3 regions of the Paenibacillus sp. EKM206P genome follow, and region 3 is predicted to be linked to each of the others. Evidence: riboswitches for the same ligand, from Rfam matches in the RefSeq annotation. Region 3 holds a riboswitch; each other region holds the start of a gene.
The links. A riboswitch is a leader RNA that binds a small molecule or an ion and turns the genes downstream of it on or off. The one in region 3 is predicted to bind glycine.
Positions count from the first base shown of each region.

Region 1 (4,273 bases), on a different contig from region 3:
CCACAGCCGGATTCTCCGACTACAGCCAGCACTTCATTGGGGTTGACCGTCAGATCCAGATGGTCGACTGCGGGGTGATATTGATCCTGGATGCGAAAAGATACGGATAATCCTTTAATTTCCAACACAGGTTCGGTATTCAATGCGCGCTTCCTCCATTCTCCATGGTCTTGTCCCGCTTATTCTCACCATGTTTGATGTTTAAAACCTCTCATGAACATTACATACCGTTTTTGTCGGAATAATTTGAATACATCCTATCACCAGTATATGGATATATCAATTAAGATTATGCTATCAACATCATTTAAAAAATCAATGATCCAGCAATAGTGCGGCCTTTCTGGCACAAAATGTAATGAAATAACCAACCATAGGTTAATTTTCATCACAAAAAAAGTCGTTTGATCCCTCAGCAGGGATCAAACGACTAACTAACCCAAGCTCACATTGAGCTCTTGACAATATAATTTACGAAGCCGCTCCATAGGAGCCAGACTTGAATGTTCTAGGATCGTACCATTTGTAGCCTGCTGCCGGAGCAGACCAAGGCTCAGGTTGCGGTTCCGTGGAAGCCGCTGGTTCCTCGAATGGCAGAAGCTTCGTTGGTTGATCCAGAGTCAAACCTGCCACATCGGACAATTTCGTGTAGTCCTGCTTCCATGCAAGCCATTGAACCGTTTGCACCAGGAAGGTGGAATCATCCACTTCTTTGAAGCCATCATATGTCTTCTTCGACTGTCCGTTTTCCTCACGCACATATTTCGGTGTAGCATCTTCTACAGGGGAAGAATCACCGATGAATGCTGCCTTGCCTTGGCCTACCTTGGAGATAGCGGCATAAGGTCCTTCCGCACGGCCCCCGCCGTTATAAACCCCCTGATCTACCGCATTACCCCATTTTTTCGTGCCTGAAGGGATATAAGCAATGCCTTTAGCCTTGGTAGGATCAATAATAGCCAGCGTAGATCCTGCATGCATGGCAATCGAGCGCACACCCTTGGTAATACCGAAAGATTGATCTGCGGCTACAATGTCGGTAGCATTCACATCACCGAGCGCATTGTAACGGAAACGAACGCCAAAGTTGGCCGCCAGCCAATCGGAGCTTGTTAATCCTTGCATTGCCGGTGATGCAGCTTCTTCTGCAGTCATGCCTTTGGCCGGATTAGTATAGGCTCCACGACGGTAGCCATTCATAACCTCGGAGGAATCCCAACGGTTTTTGTTACGATCTGCATTATAATGATCGGAGATGAAGAAGACGCTCCCTCCGCTATTCACGTATTGCAGCAGGGCAGCCTGCTCGGATGCCTTAAAGGCAACATTCGCTTCACCAATAATGAACACATCATATTGGCGCAACTTGTCATAGGTTATGGCCTGCTCTCCATAAGTAAAAGGAATGGGACGATTCAATGGGTCTACCGTAAAGCCTACATTACGCAATCCATTAGCAAAATCAGAGAAGGCGCCGTCAATGACCCAATCTGCTGCGCCAGCGGTCTGTGCGTGCGTATTATCGAACAGCACCTTTTTGCCTTTTCCATCCGGCAATGTAGTACCGGGTTGACCCGGGTTGCCAGGTTCAGGTTCACCAGGTTCACCAGGTTCCCCCGGCTCGCTTCCGCTCACCAGTTCAACAGCGCTTGGGCTTTTCACTCCACCAAAATTATTGTAGGCGCCAAGTGTACCCGTCACACGAATTTTGCTGCCGATCAGCTCAGGATGGCCTGACAGCCCAAATTGCCCTCTGTACGCGGATGTCAGCTGTACATCCAATAGATTAGAAGTGCTACGTTCATTAGCCTGGTCAGCAATCAGTACGTTAAAATCATTCGCAAACGGAGAAGAGAAGTTAGCCGTTTTCGATCCGGTAGCATGTCCGACGATATAACCTTCTACCGTCACCGTACCTCCACTGCTTTGGCCCTGAAGTGCTTCGGCTACTGTCAATGCTCCCTCTGCCTTGACCTGACCGAACGGAACGAAGATCCCGATCAGCAGTGATGCGATCGCTGCTAGATGCAGCATCCCTTTTAAGCGTGAACCTGTGAACCGCAAGCCTTTTACCATACGTCAATATCCCTCCTATGATTTCCATAAATGTACTTGTCCTCTATCAGATTAGCCGCCAATCTTCTAATTCCTTCCTGATTTCATCCATAATTATGTAAACTTTAATCTTTTTTATTGGAAATGCACCTGTTTCAGGATTTTGCAAAATTCGATTCCAATCGCTCCAAAGCGCGATATCTAGACGAACTAGGCCATTTCGATCTATATATTGTTCATTGGAAGTCGCTTATTGGTTTTTTGCAAAATCCTCGTTTATGTAAAAATTGAACCCTGTGATTGACACCGAGCACGTCATACATTACGCTAAGAAAGACATGTAGAACGGTATACGCGAATGAAGATGACGGGAGAGTCTGTCCAGGGGGCTTACACTCTGGCGGCACCGAAGGAGCAAGACGCCAGCACCCGGCTGGCGGATAATCTCTCAGGTCCATGTATCGTCATCTGACGCAACTCTGGAGAGAGCGCAAGCCACCCAAGGGGTAAGGCGGTAAGAACACCGCACGAAACTCTCAGGTAACGAGGACAGAGATAAGGGAAACTTCCTTATCCTGTCCTTTTTTGTGCTCACATTGTGCGTCAGCATTAGGAACCGTCATAACCGCGCAAAGACGCGGAAATACCATATAGTATGGTATTAGAACATACAGGGGGCCACACCATGCGTTTCAAAGATGTATTTTCTATTATCGGCCCGGCCATGACCGGACCTTCCAGTTCACACACCGCAGGCGCGGTGCGACTCGCACGCGTTGCCCGGCACTGGCTCGGGGCGCAGCCTGACCGTGCCCGTATGACACTGTACGGCTCCTTTGCCGACACGTATAAAGGACACGGTACAGATCTGGCGCTCATCGCAGGACTGCTTAATTACGATACGGACGATCACCGGATTCCCGATGCCGAGCAATGGGCCGAGCAAGCCGGGATGACCGTGGAATTCGCCGTCAGTGGACTCCCCGCTCCTCATCCGAACACCGTCCGTTTCGAGTTGTGGAAGGGCGAGGATCAGCGCACACTGCTGGGCTCCTCCATTGGCGGCGGCAGCATCCATGTCCAGCAACTCAACGAATTCCGGGTCAATCTGACCGGGGAGCTGCCTACGCTGGTGCTTCTCCACTCGGATAAGCCCGGTACATTGGGCGCAATAACTTCAGCGCTGGGCGCGGCCCACATTAACATTGCCTATATGCACGTAGATCGCAAAGGCCGGGATGGTGAAGCACTCACCGCCATTGAAACGGACAGTTCTGCTCCAGCTGAACTGATTGCGGAACTGCGTTCTTTACCTCATATGTATGAAATTAAGATGATTAATTTGAAAAAAGGAGCTGAATCCGATGCGGTTTAGCCATCTGCATGAGATCAGCGCTTTATGCGCTGAAGAATCCACCACGATTGGCCGCTTGATGATTCAAGAGCAGGTACAAGAAACGAATACAACGGAGGAAGAAATCTTTCGCCAAATGTCTGATTATTATGAAATCATGAAGGAAGCCGTTCATCGCGGTCAGACACAAGACACCGTATCCCGCAGTGGATTGACGGGCGGCGACGGCAAGCGCCTGGCCGAGTATCTGCGGTCAGGGGAGACCTGCTCCGGTGATGCCTCCGCGCTCGCCATGGCTTATGCCCTCTCCGTGTCGGAGGTTAATGCATCCATGGGTCGCATTGTCGCCACTCCTACCGCAGGCTCATGTGGGGTTATCCCTGGTGTGTTCATCAGTGCGCAGGAACGGTTCGGCTGGGATGATGAGCATATGGTGAACGGCCTATTCGCCGCTGGAGCCATTGGCTACGTGATCGCCAACAACTCCTTCATTTCTGGCGCGGAGGGAGGCTGTCAGGCTGAGATTGGCTCAGCTATCGGGATGGCCGCTGGCGCTATGGTCGAGCTACGCGGTGGTACACCTGAACAGGCTGTTCACGCCGTAGGCCTCGCTCTTAAGAACACGCTCGGCCTAATCTGCGACCCCGTCGCCGGACTCGTGGAGATTCCGTGCATCGTGCGCAACGGCCTGGGAGCCGTGACTGCGCTTGCCGCAGCGGACATGGCTTTGGCGGGTGTGCGCAGCGCTATTCCGTCTGACGAAGTCATTGACGTGATGCTTGAAGTCGGCAGCGCGATGCCGTCGAAGCACCGCGAGACCGCCAAAGGCGGCTTGGCTCAGACGCCGACTGGCAAGCGTTTGAC
Region 1 covers NZ_JAAMNQ010000005.1:15,308-19,580, reverse strand. The annotation lists gene G9G53_RS12395 (ABC transporter ATP-binding protein) at 1-143, opposite strand, end outside; gene G9G53_RS12390 (DUF6359 domain-containing protein) at 472-2,076, opposite strand; glycine riboswitch at 2,414-2,529, shown strand; gene sdaAB (L-serine ammonia-lyase, iron-sulfur-dependent subunit beta) at 2,741-3,430, shown strand; gene sdaAA (L-serine ammonia-lyase, iron-sulfur-dependent, subunit alpha) at 3,420-4,273, shown strand, end outside.
Region 1: another riboswitch for glycine. It lies ahead of sdaAB (L-serine ammonia-lyase, iron-sulfur-dependent subunit beta); the one in region 3 lies ahead of G9G53_RS15385 (alanine/glycine:cation symporter family protein).

Region 2 (4,273 bases), on a different contig from region 3:
TGACAAGCGGCAATAGCCCTGCGTTCACGAGGAACTGTACCCCTGCCGACAATACTTGACTGATCATTTGTACAACTGGGCCGATCGCCACATGGGCAAGCAGTGCTAGAATGGCACCGATAATCCCGGCCGAGAAATTATTGACCAGCATTTCAAAGCCTGATCTGACTTTGCCTTCAATGGCCTTGTCGAACTTCTTCAATATCCATGCAGCCAGCGGACCAGCTACCATCGCGCCCAGGAACATCGGGATATCGGCCCCCACAATGACCCCCATCGTCATAATGGCACCGATCACACCTCCACGCTGTCCGTGAATCATCGTGCCCCCTGTGTAACCGATCAGCAGCGGCAGTAAATAATTTTTCATTGGATCAACCAGTTGTGCAAAACCCTCGTTCGGGAACCATCCGGTCGGAATAAAGAGTGCTGTAATCAATCCCCATGCAATAAAGGCTCCCATATTGGGCATAACCATTCCGCTAAGAAAACGGCCAAAACGCTGTACGGCGACACGAGTGCCTCCTTTTGAACTTGGCTTTGTGTCCAATGTGCTCATATTCAAATCCTCCTTGTAGGTAAGCATCACTACCTTTTCTTAAAATTCATACTAAATGACAGCGCTATCTTCATCAACGAAATGAAAACGTACTTTCGTCATGAACGTTGATGACAACATTTAAATTTAAATTATCCAGGAAGATATTATACCTGCATAATTCTTCTTAATATGACCTGTAGCTATAGAAATTAGTCGAAAAACCGCGCTGGATTATGTATGATTCCTATATGGGGACAACCCACTATATCAGAACAACACACGTAATTACGTTTTCAAAAAAAGACAATAAAATAGCCGCTACGTCAAATCATAGCGACTATTTTATACAAAAATCGAGCAAACTAACGATGCTCTTATTCAATTAAAAATCAATATAAAATTCCGAATAACACGCTATTATTTCATGCTGCATTGCTCTATTTATTACTCCGAAATCAACTGCTCATACTGATCCGCCGACAGTAGTTTGCCCAATGCTTCCTCCACATCTTTATCCATCTCTACTTCGACCATCCAACCTTTGTCATAAGGAGATTCATTCACTAGCTCAGGTGTACCTTCCAGCGCTTCATTCACTTTTAATATGGTTCCCGTCACCGGAGCAAAAAGGTCGGATACCGTCTTCACCGATTCAATCGTACCGATCTCCGCTCCCTGCTCAATCGTTACTCCCGCCTCAGGTAATTCTACAAAAACAATATCACCCAGTTGATGCTGTGCAAAGTCTGTAATACCAATCCGCACCGTTCCATTCTCTGTCCGCTGAACCCACTCATGTTCGTCTGTATACCAAAGTTGCTGCTTCACTTCACCCATTCTGTTCCCCTCACTTCCATATGAATAAAATCGCATTTGCTCACCTGTATTAGACAGGTTAAGATTATGACAATAAGAACACTCATGTCAATAATACTAACAAAAATACTTCATATCACCTCCTATAGCGCTCTATATAAAAATATAATAATTTATAACAAACGCTTACATATCCTTATTTATATATTAAATGTTTTTTCTATTGTTTTTGATGACATTTTTATTGACATTTTGAATGAATTTGCGTATTAATGGGTTATAGCAAATACTTTGGGAAACACCCCGACAACTGCAAACGCGGATGAACGCAGAGGGAGAGACTGCCAAAAAGATTCGCATAGCTGTTGCCGCTTGTGAGACAGTTGTGCACGCGAATCGGATCAAGTTGTTATCTGCAAAGCCAGGTAATATACTGCTGATCCCGAAGGTAGCGCCGAAGGAGTAAGCCTGCATTGCAGGTGAATCTCTCAGGCAAAAGGACCTCTGCCGGACGCATCTCTGGAGAGCATTCGCTATTGGAGCGGATCACCCAAGAGGAAACCCGGTACATACCGGGGTAACTTTCTGGTATCAAGGACAGAGCTGAAAAAAGAGTATAGACTGCTGTCTATACGTTTTTTTCGGCCTGTCTTTTTTGTTTTGCCGATCACACCGGATAGGAGTGGAAACATGACTAATTTGCGAAAAACACCGCTATATTCGTCCTACGGGACGCAGTCTGGGGTTCGTTGTATTGACTTTGGCGGCTGGGAGCTCCCCGTTCAGTTTAGCGGTATCCAAAAGGAGCATGAGGCCGTCCGGCAACGTGCGGGTTTATTCGATGTATCGCATATGGGTGAGTTTTTGGTTGAAGGCAAAGAGGCCGAAGCTTTTCTACAAAGGGTGACCACGAATGATGTCAGCCAGTTGGAACCAGGTCAGGCACAATATTCACTCCTGTGTTACCCCGATGGAGGTGTAGTAGACGACCTGCTTGTTTACTGCAAAGGACCGGAGCGCTACATGCTCGTTGTGAACGCCTCCAACATTGATAAGGATTGGGATTGGTTACTTCGTCATGTGCCTGCATCCGTTCACATGGAGAATGTGTCTGATGCAATAGCATTGCTGGCATTGCAGGGACCGGAAGCAGCACGTATTGCCGCAGCCGTGGCAGATACGGATATTACGAATCTGGCATCTTTCCACTTTCATGAGAACGTGCCATTGTTCGGAGCAAAAGCACTCGTCTCACGAACCGGATATACGGGCGAAGACGGTTTTGAATTTTATGTACCTGCTGCGGAAGCACCCGCCGTATGGGAGGGTTTGCTTCGTTCCGGTGAGTCGTATGGGCTGATTCCCGCTGGACTTGGTGCTCGGGATACACTACGCTTTGAGGCTCGGTTGCCGCTGTACGGACAGGAGCTATCTGCCACGATTTCACCACTTGAAGCCGGTCTAGGGTACTTCGTCAAGCTGAATAAAGGAGATTTTATCGGTAGAGAAGCACTGCAACGTCAGAAAGATCAAGGGATTCCTCGTAAATTGATCGGGCTGGAAATGATTGATCGCGGCATCCCACGCGCCCATTATCCGGTATTCGCAGAAGGACAACGCATCGGTGAGGTCACAACGGGGACTCAGTCGCCCACCTTGAAGCGTAATCTGGGCCTCGCCTTGGTGGACAGTCGTTTTAGCGCCCTCTCCACACCGCTGGAGGTTGAGATTCGTGGCAAACGCCTGCGTGCCGAGGTAGTGGCAGCACCCTTTTATAAACGCCCGCGCTAATCTTAAACTCTCTTCATTCCAATAAAGCAAACATGTCAGATATGAACTTCCGGGTTTTTCAGCTCACACTTTTTTATTAGCTAATTACGATTTAAAATTTTGCTTTTCGAAAGGAGCCAGAACCTATGAAGCAGCATCGTTATCTCCCTATGACTGAACAAGATCAAACCGAAATGCTGCGTGTGGTGGGTGTATCATCCATTGATGATTTATTCAGTGACATTCCAGAGGCCATTCGATATCAAGGGGAACTCCCTCTTTCTTCTCGACTCGATGAGAAAGCCTTAACCCGCCACTTGGCCGAGCTGGCTGGACACAACGCCAATACAGACACACATGCCAGCTTTCTTGGCGCAGGAATTTATGATCATCATATTCCGTCCGTCATCCAGCACATCACTTCACGCTCGGAATTCTATACAGCCTACACCCCCTATCAGCCGGAAGTAAGCCAAGGCGAGCTACAAGCCATTTTCGAATTTCAGTCGTATATTTGCGAATTGACGGGCATGGCTGTAGCTAATGCCAGCATGTACGACGGAGCGACTGCACTGGCGGAAGCGGGCTCACTGTCCGCCGCAGCTACCCGCCGTAAACAGCTTATCGTATCGAGGTCCGTCCATCCAGAGGCACGTCAGGTATTGGCAACCTATGCACGCGGATTGAATTTGGACATCGTGGAGATCGGCTGTTCGGACGGTGTAACGGATGCTGATGCGTTAGCGGCGGCCGTATCGGAACAGACCGCGGCTGTTTTGGTCCAAAGCCCCAACTTTTTCGGAGCCGTGGAAAATCTACAGCCGATGGCTGACCTCATCCATGCACACAAAGGTCTTTTGGTCGTCAGTGCCAACCCACTGGCACTTGGCTTGCTGGAGACACCCGGCAAACAGGGCGCGGATATTGTGGTAGGAGACGCGCAGCCACTTGGCATCTCCTCTTCTCTCGGCGGTCCGACCTGTGGATACTTTGCCGTTTCTCAGGCACATATGCGCCGTATCCCCGGCCGTATTGTGGGTCAGACCACTGATCGCAATGGTAAACGCGGCTTCGTGCTGACCTTGCAAGCGCGCGAACAGCATATCCGCCGCGAAAAGGCCACCTCTAACATTTGTTCCAATCAAG
Region 2 covers NZ_JAAMNQ010000010.1:134,849-139,121, forward strand. The annotation lists gene G9G53_RS19175 (PTS mannitol transporter subunit IICB) at 1-559, opposite strand, end outside; gene gcvH (glycine cleavage system protein GcvH) at 986-1,378, opposite strand; glycine riboswitch at 1,772-1,871, shown strand; gene gcvT (glycine cleavage system aminomethyltransferase GcvT) at 2,048-3,148, shown strand; gene gcvPA (aminomethyl-transferring glycine dehydrogenase subunit GcvPA) at 3,274-4,273, shown strand, end outside.
Region 2: another riboswitch for glycine. It lies ahead of gcvT (glycine cleavage system aminomethyltransferase GcvT); the one in region 3 lies ahead of G9G53_RS15385 (alanine/glycine:cation symporter family protein).

Region 3 (4,273 bases):
GCAGGATTGCAATTCTACGACAATGTATTTGATGAGCTGCGCAAATATAATATTGAGCCCTTGGTAACATTGTCACATTATGAAACACCGCTAGGTCTGACTCAGAAGTATAATGGCTGGCTGGGTCGTGAAGTCATACAGCATTACGTCAATTATGCCGAAACGGTGTTTACACGCTATAAGGATAAAGTAAAATACTGGCTGACCTTTAATGAAATCAATGTAATGACCATGAGTCCGTTCACCGGTGGCGGTGTGGTTATTGACCGTGTAGAAAACAAACAGCAAGCGATATATCAAGCATTGCATCATCAATTTGTAGCTAGTGCACTGGCAACCAAACGGGGACATGAGATCATCCCGGGTGCTCAGATCGGCTGTATGTTGGCACGTATAGAAAGCTATCCACATACGTGTAACCCAGCGGATATACTGAAAGCCCAGCATGAAAATCAGATGAACCTATTCTTTACGGATGTGCATGCCCGTGGGGAATATTCCAACTATATGAATCGTTATTTTGAAGAAAATAATATTGTGATCCAGACAGAACCCGGCGATGACGAAATTTTGAAAAATAATACAGTTGATTTTATCTCATTTAGCTACTACATGACCTTGACCGTATCGGCAGGTCCAGAAGGCGAGAAAGCAGCAGGAAACCTGATTGGCGGCGTGAAAAATCCGTATCTGCAGTCCTCCGACTGGGGATGGCAGATCGATCCGATCGGCCTGCGTGTTACACTGAATACGTTTTATGATCGCTATCAAAAGCCTCTGTTCATCGTGGAAAATGGCTTGGGTGCATATGATAAGGTGGAGGAAGATGGCTCTGTGCATGACACATATCGCATTGATTACTTGCGTCAGCATATTGCCCAAATGAAGGAAGCGATTGCCGACGGTGTTGATCTGATTGGTTACACCAGCTGGGGCCCTATCGACCTTGTGAGCATGTCTACTTCCGAAATGTCCAAGCGCTACGGATTTATTTACGTTGATCTGGATGATGACGGTAACGGAACGCTCAAACGCTCCAAAAAAGACTCTTTTAATTGGTATAAAAATGTGATAGCAACCAATGGTGAAGAATTGTAATTCCATATCATCTCGGGCGGGTATAGCAGAGGACATCCTAAGGATGCGATCTGCTGTACCCGCTTTTTTGATAGACTCAATAATAATATTTCAGAGGGCTTCACAAACTTTTCACTTGTAATAAGCTGAAAGTTTTCTGTATAATGAATAAAAATTTCATATGTCTGGTTGATGTTTGCGGGAGATGGAACGAAGGTTCCGACCGAAGGGGCAAAACTCTCAGGTGCTTAGGCTGGTTACAGCCACAAGCGGGGACCGTAAACGGACAGAACTCTGGAGAGACCCTTAATTGGGCGCCGAAGGTGCACCGCAGAGAACATCTGCTTAAACTCTCAGGCAAAAGGACAGAGACGCGAATAACCTGTGACAGGGAATACCCTAGGCTTTTTTATGAGCTATTAGAGGTAGAAACCTGCACAAGATGGTTGTATTTTTTCGTGCCTTTAACCTCTCCAGGAGTCGAATCAGCTGATTTGACTCTTTTTTGTTTTCTAATATGTTGGAGGAGCGGGTTGAAAATGAATTTGGTACATGTGTTAGAAACGATTGACAGCTGGATATGGGGAGCGCCGCTTCTTATTCTCGTGATGGGCACGGGGTTGTGGCTAACGATCCGCTTGAAGCTGCTTCAGGTTATTCGATTGCCTTTGGCGCTCAAGCTAATTGGTAAAGCGCCGGACGAAGGTAGCGGAGATGTAAGCAGCTTCGGTGCATTGAGTACGGCACTGGCAGCTACTGTAGGTACAGGAAGTATTGTTGGCGTGGCGACAGCGATCAAGCTGGGTGGGCCCGGTTCATTATTCTGGATGCTGGTTGCAGCTTTTTTCGGGATGGCAACCAAATATGCGGAAGGATTATTATCCGTTAAATACCGTGTTAAAGACCGGAACGGACAATTTTCGGGTGGTCCGATGTATTATATTGAAAACGGACTTGGCCGCCGTTTCAAGCCGCTGGCGATGTTGTTTGCCTTTTCTGGTGTTCTTGTAGCCCTATTTGGAATCGGTACTTTTCCGCAAGTAAAGGCTATCGTTTCTTCGACGGAAAGTAGCTTTGGAGTGCCAACGGTAGTTACAGCGATCATTATTTCCGTGTTAACTGCTGTTGTTACGATTGGAGGACTCAAAAGTATTGCCAAGGTATCCACAAAGATTGTTCCATTCATGTCGGGGCTCTATATCGTAGTTTGCTTAATTGTACTCATTAAGTTTGCAGGAGAGCTTCCTCATGCGATTGCTTTAGTATTACAAGGGGCCTTCTCGACCACATCTGCAACGGGTGGATTTGCCGGAGCGACGATTATGTTGGCGATGCGAAGTGGAGTTGCCAGAGGTATTTTTGCTAATGAAGCCGGTTTGGGAAGTGCGCCAATTGCAGCAGCTGCTGCTAAGACGAAATGGCCTGCAGAACAAGGGTTGATATCCATGACAGGCGTATTTATCGATACGATGATTATTTGTAATCTGACGGGATTTACGTTGCTGGTTACGGGAATATGGAGTGGAAATGACGATGGAGGTCTGATGACCCAGCATGCGTTTTCCAGTGCCTTTCCGGCTGGTGCAGAACTCGTGACGATTAGCCTTATTTTATTTGCATTCACAACGATACTGGGCTGGAATTACTACGGGGAACGTTGTGTTGAATATTTACTGGGTGTCAAATGGATTAAACCATACCGTTATTTGTTCATCGCACTTGTGGCAGGAGGTGCGTTCATCAAGTTGGAAGCCATTTGGCTGCTGGCAGATATCTTTAACGCAATGATGGCTTTCCCGAATCTGATTGCACTGCTTGGCTTATCGGGAATCGTAGTTGCAGAAACCCGAACCTATATGGATTCTCTGTATCCTAATAAGAAAAAGGGCATTCTTGCAGGTGCCAGTGTAGGGGCAGCTATTCAAGTAGAAGAAAAGGGACAAACGGTTAATTCATAAATTCCAAAAGGGAGTGCCCTCAGCCATCACAGGCTTGAGGACACTCCCTTTTTAAATGTTATAACGATGCGCGCAAAATAGCTAAAATATCTCCTTGATTAAGCTTTTTATAGTTACCGAAGCCTCCGTATTCCATTTCACGGGCTGCAATGTTTGCGATTTTTTCCAATTGCTCATCATTAATATTGTAATCGGCCAGGGTGGAAGGGGCACCGAGACTTGTCCAGAATGCACTAAGACGGTCAATACCTTCCAAGGCGATTTCTCTATCTGTTTTACCTACGGTGTCTAAGTCAAACATACTGAGCATCAGCCGTTTCATGCGTGCAGCATCCTGATCCACCGTATGTCTCATCCAGTTGGGGAATAGGATCGCCAGACCGCCAGCATGAGGAATATCATATACAGCAGATAATGCATGTTCAATCGTATGCGAAGCCCAGTCCCCGAAGTAGCCCATTTGCAGTGTTCCGTTAAGAGCAATCGTTCCGGCATATAAAATCGTTTCGCGATGCTCGTAGTTGTGCAAATCCTCCAACAGCTTAGGTGCAGTTTCGATTACGGTTTGCAGCACGGAAAAGCACATACGATCTTGCAACGGTGTGTTTTTAACATTGTGAAAATACTGTTCAAATACATGGCTCATCATATCCACCATGCCATATACCGTCTGATCACGTGGCACAGAGAAGGTGTTTTTTGGGTCCAGAATCGAGAATTTCGGATGCGTCACCGCGCTGCCCCATACGTATTTTTCGTTTGTTTCCCAGTTGGTGATAACAGAATCTGGATTCATTTCTGAACCGGTAGCGGCGAGTGTGAGGATGGTACCGAATGGCAGAGCCTGGGTAGGCATGTGCTTTTTATTGATAATATCCCACACATCGCCGTCATATTCAGCCCCTGCTGCGATGGCTTTGGTGCAATCAATAACGCTTCCGCCGCCTACTGCAAGTAAGAAGTCGATGTTTTCATTTCGGCAAATGTCGATGCCCTTCTTAACGGTGGACAAGCGCGGATTCGGCTCTACGCCGGACAATTCATGAATGTTAAGATGTAGCGGCTCTAACGCGTTTAATACCTGGTCATACAGACCATTTCGCTTGACACTTCCGCCTCCGTATATCAGTAAAATATTTTTGCCGTAATTCAGCAGCTCCTGCTGCAGTTCTTCAATTTGATTGTCTCCAAATATTAATTTGGTGGGGTTATAATATGTGAATTTGTTCATCTGGAAA
Region 3 covers NZ_JAAMNQ010000006.1:276,061-280,333, forward strand. The annotation lists gene G9G53_RS15380 (glycoside hydrolase family 1 protein) at 1-1,098, shown strand, start outside; glycine riboswitch at 1,267-1,353, shown strand; glycine riboswitch at 1,362-1,456, shown strand; gene G9G53_RS15385 (alanine/glycine:cation symporter family protein) at 1,617-3,035, shown strand; gene G9G53_RS15390 (iron-containing alcohol dehydrogenase) at 3,094-4,266, opposite strand.